DNA from 3 places in the Bacillus sp. AK031 genome. Region 1 is predicted to be linked to each of the others. Evidence: a T-box and tRNA genes for the amino acid it is inferred to sense, from the RefSeq annotation. Region 1 holds a T-box; the other regions hold tRNA genes.
The links. A T-box is a leader RNA that pairs with one kind of tRNA and senses whether it is charged. The one in region 1 lies ahead of leuS (leucine--tRNA ligase), so its partner is inferred to be a tRNA-Leu.
Positions count from the first base shown of each region.

Region 2: it has a tRNA-Leu gene. The T-box ahead of leuS (leucine--tRNA ligase) is inferred to sense a tRNA for this amino acid. The anticodon was not compared.
Region 3: it has a tRNA-Leu gene. The T-box ahead of leuS (leucine--tRNA ligase) is inferred to sense a tRNA for this amino acid. The anticodon was not compared.

Region 1 covers NZ_CP096424.1:891,614-894,870, forward strand. Annotated here, with positions in the region: gene M1E09_RS04500 (MDR family MFS transporter) at 1-726, shown strand, start outside; T-box leader at 954-1,173, shown strand; gene leuS (leucine--tRNA ligase) at 1,251-3,257, shown strand, end outside.
Region 2 covers NZ_CP096424.1:4,025,596-4,028,852, reverse strand. Annotated here, with positions in the region: gene M1E09_RS20545 (SprT family protein) at 1-417, shown strand, start outside; tRNA gene M1E09_RS20540 (tRNA-Asn) at 511-585, shown strand; tRNA gene M1E09_RS20535 (tRNA-Ser) at 601-691, shown strand; tRNA gene M1E09_RS20530 (tRNA-Glu) at 701-775, shown strand; tRNA gene M1E09_RS20525 (tRNA-Asp) at 1,008-1,084, shown strand; tRNA gene M1E09_RS20520 (tRNA-Gln) at 1,169-1,243, shown strand; tRNA gene M1E09_RS20515 (tRNA-Lys) at 1,248-1,323, shown strand; tRNA gene M1E09_RS20510 (tRNA-Leu) at 1,357-1,438, shown strand; tRNA gene M1E09_RS20505 (tRNA-Leu) at 1,510-1,595, shown strand; tRNA gene M1E09_RS20500 (tRNA-Arg) at 1,617-1,693, shown strand; tRNA gene M1E09_RS20495 (tRNA-Pro) at 1,738-1,814, shown strand; tRNA gene M1E09_RS20490 (tRNA-Gly) at 1,831-1,904, shown strand; rRNA gene M1E09_RS20485 (16S ribosomal RNA) at 2,031-3,257, shown strand, end outside.
Region 3 covers NZ_CP096424.1:3,322,926-3,326,182, forward strand. Annotated here, with positions in the region: partial or broken gene M1E09_RS16990 (sugar phosphate isomerase/epimerase family protein) at 1-287, opposite strand, end outside; partial or broken gene M1E09_RS16995 (sugar phosphate isomerase/epimerase) at 229-387, shown strand; gene M1E09_RS17000 (hypothetical protein) at 367-597, opposite strand; partial or broken gene M1E09_RS17005 (extracellular solute-binding protein) at 722-1,033, opposite strand; gene M1E09_RS17010 (carbohydrate ABC transporter permease) at 1,126-1,611, opposite strand; tRNA gene M1E09_RS17015 (tRNA-Gly) at 1,871-1,944, opposite strand; tRNA gene M1E09_RS17020 (tRNA-Leu) at 1,961-2,045, opposite strand; tRNA gene M1E09_RS17025 (tRNA-Cys) at 2,053-2,127, opposite strand; tRNA gene M1E09_RS17030 (tRNA-Gly) at 2,133-2,207, opposite strand; tRNA gene M1E09_RS17035 (tRNA-Gln) at 2,213-2,287, opposite strand; tRNA gene M1E09_RS17040 (tRNA-His) at 2,334-2,409, opposite strand; tRNA gene M1E09_RS17045 (tRNA-Trp) at 2,422-2,495, opposite strand; tRNA gene M1E09_RS17050 (tRNA-Tyr) at 2,632-2,715, opposite strand; tRNA gene M1E09_RS17055 (tRNA-Thr) at 2,728-2,803, opposite strand; tRNA gene M1E09_RS17060 (tRNA-Phe) at 2,815-2,890, opposite strand; tRNA gene M1E09_RS17065 (tRNA-Asp) at 3,055-3,131, opposite strand; tRNA gene M1E09_RS17070 (tRNA-Met) at 3,138-3,211, opposite strand; tRNA gene M1E09_RS17075 (tRNA-Val) at 3,240-3,257, opposite strand, start outside.

The DNA of each region.
Region 1 (3,257 bases):
TTCCAATATATCTTTCTTGCAAACTTGATCATGTATGTCATCTTCTTTTTAATTGCCTTTTTCGGATACAAGAATATCTCTGTCAATACCGGCAAGCAAACTTCATTGCTTAACGAAGGTGCTTTTATAAAAAATAAATCAAAATTCACTGCGCTTATCTTAATTTGTGCTGCTTATATTCTATGCTGGATCGGTTATGTCCAATGGCAGTCAACAATTGCAAGCTACACTCAGGAGATCAATATCAGCTTGAAGCAGTACAGCTTGCTATGGACGATAAACGGTGCCTTGATTGTGTTAGCGCAGCCATTGCTTTCCAAACTTATCCGCCGTTTTGAAAATAACCTTAAGATGCAGATCCAGATCGGGATTGTGATTTTCATGATTTCATTCGGGGTAGCCGGTACCGCTGATGTTTTTCAAATGTTTGCAATTGCGATGATCATTATGACACTTGGTGAGATGCTGGTATGGCCGGCAGTTCCTACAATCGCAAATGACCTTGCGCCTAAAGGGCGGGAAGGATTTTACCAGGGAATCGTTAACAGTACAGCGACAGGCGGAAGGATGATCGGTCCTTTATTGGGGGGTATCATCGTCGACGGATTCGGAATTTCTACAATGTTTACGGCTCTGATTGGATTGTTTGCTGTAGCTATCATCTTTACTGCTGTGTATGACAGGTCACTGAAGAAAAAAGAGTCTGTATCAGTTTCAATCTCTTAATCTTGAAGACTATCCTTTTAGAAGGTTAGTCTTTTTTGTTTACTGAGCAATTGCAGGGCGGGTAATTGCTCAGTTGATGTAATAAGAACTAAATCAATGATTACAGTCATTATGAATGACCAGGTTCCTTATACAAATCTTCTTTTATTGGAATAAAATATTTCAAAATTTAGGCTTGCAACGCAGTATATTTTTGCATAGAATAGTGAATACAATAGTTGTAATATATTTCAACGTTGATAAGGAATAGTAGTGATGAGGGTCCGCATTAGAGAGTTGACGGTCGGTGCAAGTCAACCGGAAATCATCATGAACTCGCCTTTGAGTTGCAGGCGTGAACTAAAGTAAGGCCTGCCGTTTTCCGCGTTAAGGATGGAATCAAGTGAGTGCGTGTACACTAATCTGGGTGGTACCGCGGGAGATTATCAAAGACCTCTCGTCCCAATTATTATTTATTAATAATTGGGGCGGGAGTTTTTTTGTTTTTTACAAAAGCTTTTACTAAGAAAAAGGAGGTTCCGACAATGAGCTTTAACCACAAAGACATCGAACAAAAGTGGCAGCATTATTGGGAAGAACAAAAAACATTCAAAACAGAAACTGAAAAGGATAAACCGAAGTTCTATGCACTGGATATGTTTCCGTATCCATCAGGTGCCGGCCTCCACGTAGGGCACCCGGAAGGATACACGGCAACAGATATTCTTTCCCGCATGAAGAGAATGCAGGGATACAACGTCCTTCATCCGATGGGCTGGGATGCATTCGGCCTGCCGGCAGAGCAATATGCGCTTGATACTGGTAACGACCCGGCTGAATTCACGGAGAAGAACATCAACACATTCCGCCGCCAGATCAAGGCTCTTGGATTCTCTTATGATTGGGACCGCGAAGTCAATACGACGGATCCTCACTACTATAAATGGACGCAATGGATTTTTACAAAGCTTTATGAAAAAGACCTTGCTTACGTGGATGAAGTAGCGGTGAACTGGTGCCCTGCACTTGGAACGGTTCTCGCAAACGAAGAAGTAATCGATGGTAAAAGTGAGCGCGGCGGGCATCCGGTAGAACGCCGTCCGATGAGACAGTGGATGCTGAAAATCACGGCATATGCAGACCGCCTTCTTGAAGATCTTGAAGAGGTTGACTGGCCGGAAAGCATCAAAGACATGCAGCGAAACTGGATTGGCCGTTCTGAAGGAGCGGAAGTTAATTTTGCCATTGAAGGCACTGATAAGAAATTCACTGCCTTCACAACCCGCCCGGATACTCTTTTCGGCGCAACATATGCGGTATTGGCTCCTGAGCACCCACTTGTAGATGAAATCACAACAGGTGAACAGAAGGATGCGGTTTCTGCTTATATCGATAAAGTCAAAGCAAAAAGCGACCTTGAACGCACAGACCTTGCAAAAGATAAATCAGGTGTCTTCACTGGTGCCTATGCGATCAACCCGATCAACGGCGAGAAAATGCCGATCTGGATTGCAGACTATGTATTGATGAGCTATGGAACAGGTGCAATCATGGCGGTTCCGGCACATGATGAAAGAGATTATGAATTTGCGAAAAAATTTGAGCTTCCTATCAAAGAAGTCGTAGCCGGCGGCAATGTGGACGAAGAAGCGTACACAGGCGACGGTGAGCATGTAAACTCCGATTTCCTTAATGGTCTCGGAAAAGAAGAAGGAATCACAAAAGCAATCGAGTGGCTTGAAAAAGAAGGTGTCGGCGAGAAGAAAACGACTTACCGCTTAAGAGATTGGCTGTTCAGCCGCCAGCGTTACTGGGGCGAGCCAATTCCGGTCATCCATTGGGAGGATGGCACGACAACGACAGTTCCTGTTGAAGATCTGCCTCTCACACTTCCAAAGACGACGGAAATCAAACCTTCAGGAACAGGTGAATCTCCGCTTGCCAATATCAGCGAGTGGGTGAATGTCACAGACCCTGTAACAGGGAAAAAAGGACGCCGTGAAACGAATACGATGCCGCAATGGGCAGGAAGCTGCTGGTACTACCTTCGCTACATCGATCCTCATAACGATGAGGAGCTTGCAAGCGAGGAAAACCTTAATCATTGGCTTCCGGTCGATATGTATATCGGCGGTGCTGAGCATGCGGTCCTTCATTTGCTGTATGCACGTTTCTGGCACAAGTTCCTTTATGACATTGGTGTAGTTCCAACAAAAGAGCCGTTTCAGAAGCTGTTCAACCAAGGCATGATTCTTGGTGAAAATAATGAGAAGATGAGTAAGTCGAAAGGTAATGTCGTGAATCCGGATGAAATCGTTGCAACACATGGTGCTGATACCCTTCGCATGTATGAAATGTTCATGGGGCCGCTTGAAGCATCTGTTGCCTGGAGCGAGAATGGGCTTGACGGTTCCCGACGATTCCTTGACCGTGTCTGGAGACTTCTTGTCGATGAGAACGGAAATATCAGTGAGAAAGTGAAAGACGAAGAGAACAAAGACCTTGAGAAGAGCTATCACCAGACAGTGAAAAAAATTACCGAAGATTTCGAA
Region 2 (3,257 bases), 1.2 Mb from region 1:
TTAGAAAGCTTCGGCAAACCTTTCAGGCATAAAGCTTTTTTCAATAACCGCCTCCGCACAACAGGCGGCCGATACATGCTGCGGTCCCATAATATTGAAATCAACATTAAGTATTTGGCGGAGCATGGCATTGAGGAACTTACCGGTATCATCAAACATGAGCTATGCCATTACCATTTACACATAGAGGGAAAAGGATACAAACACAGGGACAGAGACTTCCGTGAACTGCTTCAGAAAGTGGATGCCCCAAGACACTGTACTCCGCTGTCTGCCCCTTCACAAAAGAAAAGGAAGATTATTGTTTATATATGCACATCATGCCGGCTCGTTTACAAAAGAAGAAAGAGGATCAATACAGACCGTTATGTATGCGGGAAGTGCAAAGGGAAACTAAGATTGGAAAGTGAAAAATAATCCAACAATAATTACGTGAAAAATTTCGTTGACAAGCATATTGGATGTAAGTATAATAATAAGAGTCGACAAACGACAAACAATACTTTTTGTTCCGCAGTAGCTCAGTGGTAGAGCTATCGGCTGTTAACCGATCGGTCGCAGGTTCGAGTCCTGCCTGCGGAGCCATTTTTATGAAGATGTGGAGAAGTACTCAAGTGGCTGAAGAGGCGCCCCTGCTAAGGGTGTAGGTCGTGTAAGCGGCGCGAGGGTTCAAATCCCTCCTTCTCCGCCATTATCTAATGGCCCATTGGTCAAGCGGTTAAGACACCGCCCTTTCACGGCGGTAACACGGGTTCGAATCCCGTATGGGTCACCAGGTTTTTTTACGAAGCGAAGCGTAGTAAAATAAACATTCTTTAATTTGCGCAGCGAAGCGTACCTTTAAATTCCCTTTGCGAAAGTGATGATAAGTATATTCTATTCCTTACATTAAGGAAGGATATCTTGCCTGAGTTGAATCTAGTCCTTGCATTAAGGACAGATATTTTGCCAAGTTGAATCTAGTCCTTATATTAAGGACAGATATTTTCACTCCGTGAAAAATCTTTGGTCCGGTAGTTCAGTTGGTTAGAATGCCTGCCTGTCACGCAGGAGGTCGCGGGTTCGAGTCCCGTCCGGACCGCCATTAATTTTTTGAGGAAAGTGCTTGACACTGTTCAATAAAACATGTTATATTATAAACCTCGCGTTTGCGAGAATTTAAAAATGATGGGCTATAGCCAAGCGGTAAGGCATCGCACTTTGACTGCGACATGCGTTGGTTCGAATCCAGCTAGCCCAGCCATTAAGAGCCATTAGCTCAGTTGGTAGAGCATCTGACTTTTAATCAGAGGGTCGAAGGTTCGAGTCCTTCATGGCTCACCAAAGTTTTTTGCGCAGCAAAATAACTTTCATCATGCGGGTGTGGCGGAATTGGCAGACGCACCAGACTTAGGATCTGGCGCCGCAAGGCGTGGGGGTTCAAGTCCCTTCACCCGCACTTTTCTTTTTAAAAAAGGTTATTGACATCTAACGCTAGAAATTATATAATAGATCTTGTCGCTTTTCAACGCGGTCGTGGCGGAATGGCAGACGCGCTAGGTTGAGGGCCTAGTGGGGGCAACCCCGTGGAGGTTCGACTCCTCTCGGCCGCACCAATTAAGCAATGCAAACAAATTGCGCCCGTAGCTCAATTGGATAGAGCGTTTGACTACGGATCAAAAGGTTAGGGGTTCGACTCCTCTCGGGCGCGCCATTTACAAATCAACTCAATCCTGTTTTGAGGAATGAGAGACAAAACGGGGAGTAGCTCAGCTTGGTAGAGCACTTGGTTTGGGACCAAGGGGTCGCAGGTTCAAATCCTGTCTTCCCGACCAGTGAGCAATTTAATATGCGGGTGTAGTTTAGTGGTAAAACCTCAGCCTTCCAAGCTGATGATGAGGGTTCGATTCCCTTCACCCGCTCCATAATATACTGATTGAACCTTGAAAACTGAACAAAACAAGACAAAACGTCAACGTTAATTCTAGTAAGAACACAGTTCTTACAAAGTTGCTAACACTTTAAAATTAGCAAATGAGCAAGTCAAACTTCTATCGGAGAGTTTGATCCTGGCTCAGGACGAACGCTGGCGGCGTGCCTAATACATGCAAGTCGAGCGGACTGATGGGAGCTTGCTCCCTGAAGTCAGCGGCGGACGGGTGAGTAACACGTGGGTAACCTGCCTGTAAGACTGGGATAACTCCGGGAAACCGGGGCTAATACCGGATATTTCTTTTCCTCGCATGAGGAAAAGTGGAAAGGTGGCTTTTAGCTACCACTTACAGATGGACCCGCGGCGCATTAGCTAGTTGGTGAGGTAACGGCTCACCAAGGCGACGATGCGTAGCCGACCTGAGAGGGTGATCGGCCACACTGGGACTGAGACACGGCCCAGACTCCTACGGGAGGCAGCAGTAGGGAATCTTCCGCAATGGACGAAAGTCTGACGGAGCAACGCCGCGTGAGTGATGAAGGTTTTCGGATCGTAAAGCTCTGTTGTTAGGGAAGAACAAGTACCGTTCGAATAGGGCGGTACCTTGACGGTACCTAACCAGAAAGCCACGGCTAACTACGTGCCAGCAGCCGCGGTAATACGTAGGTGGCAAGCGTTGTCCGGAATTATTGGGCGTAAAGCGCGCGCAGGCGGTCTCTTAAGTCTGATGTGAAAGCCCACGGCTCAACCGTGGAGGGTCATTGGAAACTGGGGGACTTGAGTACAGAAGAGGAAAGTGGAATTCCACGTGTAGCGGTGAAATGCGTAGATATGTGGAGGAACACCAGTGGCGAAGGCGACTTTCTGGTCTGTAACTGACGCTGAGGCGCGAAAGCGTGGGGAGCAAACAGGATTAGATACCCTGGTAGTCCACGCCGTAAACGATGAGTGCTAAGTGTTAGAGGGTTTCCGCCCTTTAGTGCTGCAGCTAACGCATTAAGCACTCCGCCTGGGGAGTACGGTCGCAAGACTGAAACTCAAAGGAATTGACGGGGGCCCGCACAAGCGGTGGAGCATGTGGTTTAATTCGAAGCAACGCGAAGAACCTTACCAGGTCTTGACATCCTCTGACAACCCTAGAGATAGGGCTTTCCCCTTCGGGGGACAGAGTGACAGGTGGTGCATGGTTGTCGTCAGCTCGTGTCGTGAGATGTTGGGTTAAGTCCCGCAACGAGCGCAACCCTTGATCTTAGTTGCCAGCATTCAGTTGGGCACTCTAAGATGACTGCCGGTGACAAACCGGAGGAAGGTGGGGATGACGTCAAATCATCATGCCCCTTATGAC
Region 3 (3,257 bases), 1.9 Mb from region 1:
GCTCCTATTGCATCACTCGTTTCTTTCCGCAATTTTAACAGGGTATAAGGTGTATGGACAAGAAAACCTCCATGCAATTCAAGGCCGACCTTGACATTATTCTCTTCGGCAAGCTTGCCCATCTTCTTCCAATTGGGAATCAATTTTTCTTCCCACTGCCATTTTAAGATTTCACCATATTCATTCGGCCAGGGAGATACGGGCCAATTTGGATGTTTCACTCCTTCGGGGCTGGAAATCAGCGCTTTCAGCTGCCATGGAAATCCGCTCACCCCAGATAATGCATTTGCTGCAGAATCTCATACCGCTCTGGAAAAAACAATAAAGCTGGCCGGGCTCTTAAAGGTTCCGGTCGTCAATTGCTTTTCAGGGACAGCGGGGGACCATTTCTAATAGAGAATCAAGGTCACAGTTGGCACTTCCCGGATACCCTCCTGTTCCGATTTCAACAGCAGGTTGCTGCTTTCCTGGATGCCTTCCTCCTCTATTGAATTCTTCGTATACAAATATTGTAATCATGATGGAACAGCCGAATGGAATGATTGTTGTAATCATTAAAAGGACAATCAGTTTATTTCTGATGCTGTTTTTTAGCATGGGACGACCTCCAAGTCTCACTTATACAATAGTATAGAGTGTAGAATATTATTCTTGGAAGTATTTTCTAAAAAATTCCGATAAGTTTAATATAAATAGAAAGCATGCCTATGGAGACATGCTTTCTGCCGTCCTCATCTGTCATTGGTACTTTGCCAATAGGAAGTACATGCTCCACCCAAGGCTCCTCTGATAGATCAGCCAATTTTTCTTTTCACAGCTCCAGCTCTTTAAAACCGCCGTTATTGAAAATATCCGGCTCTTCCCCTGAAGCAAACTTTGCCTTAAGAGCAGCACCATAATCGGCACCTCCGCCAACTGTTTCAAGCTTCACCTTAATATTCGGGTGCTCTGCTTCAAATTCCTTGATCATTTCAGCAAGCTAGTCGGCAATCTCAACTTTGAATTGGAAGAAATTCAGTTTTACCACGTCATTGCCTGAAGTACTCCGCTGATCTGCCAGGCAAAAACAATGACGATTCCCCAGAAGGCGGTCTTCTCATCCCCGAGCCATGGCATTTCGAAAAATCAGAAACCCGTCATCTTTCCAATGGAGGCAAAACCTTTAACAAAAATGAACTGCCATATGAACCCGAGCAACAGTCCCCCGATTACATTGGGAATAAAGAAAACAGTTCTTAAAATATTGCATGTCTTCAAAGCTGCATTTAAAAGCAGGGCAAAACTGAAACCTATTAAATTACTAATAACAACTGCAGCTATCATAAACTTTGTCGTAAATTTAAATGATTCATAGAAAGCCGGATCATTCGTAAAGATCTTCGTATAGTTCTCAATGCCAACCCACTCAACAGCTGAGCTGACTCCATTCCAAGAAGTAAAAGAATAATAAAGCCCCATCAAAAACGGAACGATTTGAATCACAAGGAAAAACAGCAGTGCCGGTCCCACAAATGCAGCATACGTCAATACTCCTTTGTACTTCTTCTTTTTCATTGCCGGCTGTATCTTCATCTCCGGACTTGCCGGACCGGTCTCTATCTTCGTCTCCACCCTTATCACCGCCTAATTAAAATCAGTTTCTTGTATTATAATGGAAGCGCTTTCTTTAATAGGTCAACAAAATTGACAAAGAAGGGGAAAAATTTTGATTAGTTATGTTGGGATAAGGAGGAGTGCTGGATGTGCTCGGTGACTGTCACTACCCGTTTTTTGAGGAGTTTTGTCGAATGGCTTATCTTTATTGGAGGGAGATCGATAAAATGTAAAAAAAGCCTTTCTCATTATGAGAAAGGCTTTGAATGTGTATGTATGGAGCGGGTGAAGGGAATCGAACCCTCATCATCAGCTTGGAAGGCTGAGGTTTTACCACTAAACTACACCCGCAATATACATATGAAATTGGTACCGGTGGCCGGGGTCGAACCGGCACTCCAGAAGGAACACGATTTTGAGTCGTGCGCGTCTGCCAATTCCGCCACACCGGCATGTGTTTGGAGGCGGCAACCGGATTTGAACCGGTGAATAGAGGTTTTGCAGACCTCTGCCTTACCACTTGGCTATGCCGCCATCAATGGAGCGGAAGACGGGATTCGAACCCGCGACCCCCACCTTGGCAAGGTGGTGTTCTACCACTGAACTACTTCCGCAAAATTGGCTGGGCTAGCTGGATTCGAACCAACGCATGTCGCAGTCAAAGTGCGATGCCTTACCGCTTGGCTATAGCCCATTGATATATTATATGTTTTTGATTTAAATATGTTCAAAATATTTAGTGGGGCGACTGATGGGAATCGAACCCACGAATGTCGGAACCACAATCCGATGCGTTAACCACTTCGCCACAATCGCCACAAATATAATTGGCAGGGGTAGTAGGAATCGAACCCACACTGGAGGTTTTGGAGACCTCTGTTCTACCTTTAAACTATACCCCTATGAAATATTAAAGTATTTGCTGTCTTTACCAGTATACCTTGCTTCGCTTCGATACGCGATTTTCAAGGACAGTTATTTTACTCCGCTTCGCTTCGTAAAGCTAAGGACTGTTATTTTCGCTTTGCGAAAAAACAATGGTGGAGGGGGGCAGATTCGAACTGCCGAACCCGAAGGAGCGGATTTACAGTCCGCCGCGTTTAGCCACTTCGCTACCCCTCCAAATATTCCCGATGGTGCCGGCAAGAGGACTTGAACCCCCAACCTACTGATTACAAGTCAGTTGCTCTACCAGTTGAGCTACACCGGCACTATCTAAAATGGTGGCTCAGGACGGAATCGAACCGCCGACACATGGATTTTCAGTCCATTGCTCTACCAACTGAGCTACTGAGCCATATTTGGTTTCGGCTTCCGCTAAGCTGCGAATTACTTCGTCAGCGCCTTTGCTCACATCCTCATGTACCTGTCAGTGCACTCCGGTGTTCACTCAGTTGCTTCCTTGAACTTCTCAGTTATCGAAACCCTCTTAGATTGAACTAAGATTTTTTTAAAAGATAATGGCGGTCCGGACGGGACTCGAACCCGCGACCTCCTGCGTGACAGGCAGGCATTCTAACCAACTGAACTACCGGACCATGGTATTGCGGGGGCAGGATTTGAACCTGCGACCTTCGGGTTATGAGCCCGACGAGCTACCGAACTGCTCCACCCCGCGACGATGTTAATCTTTTTTTAAAACTTAATGGTGGAGGATGACGGGA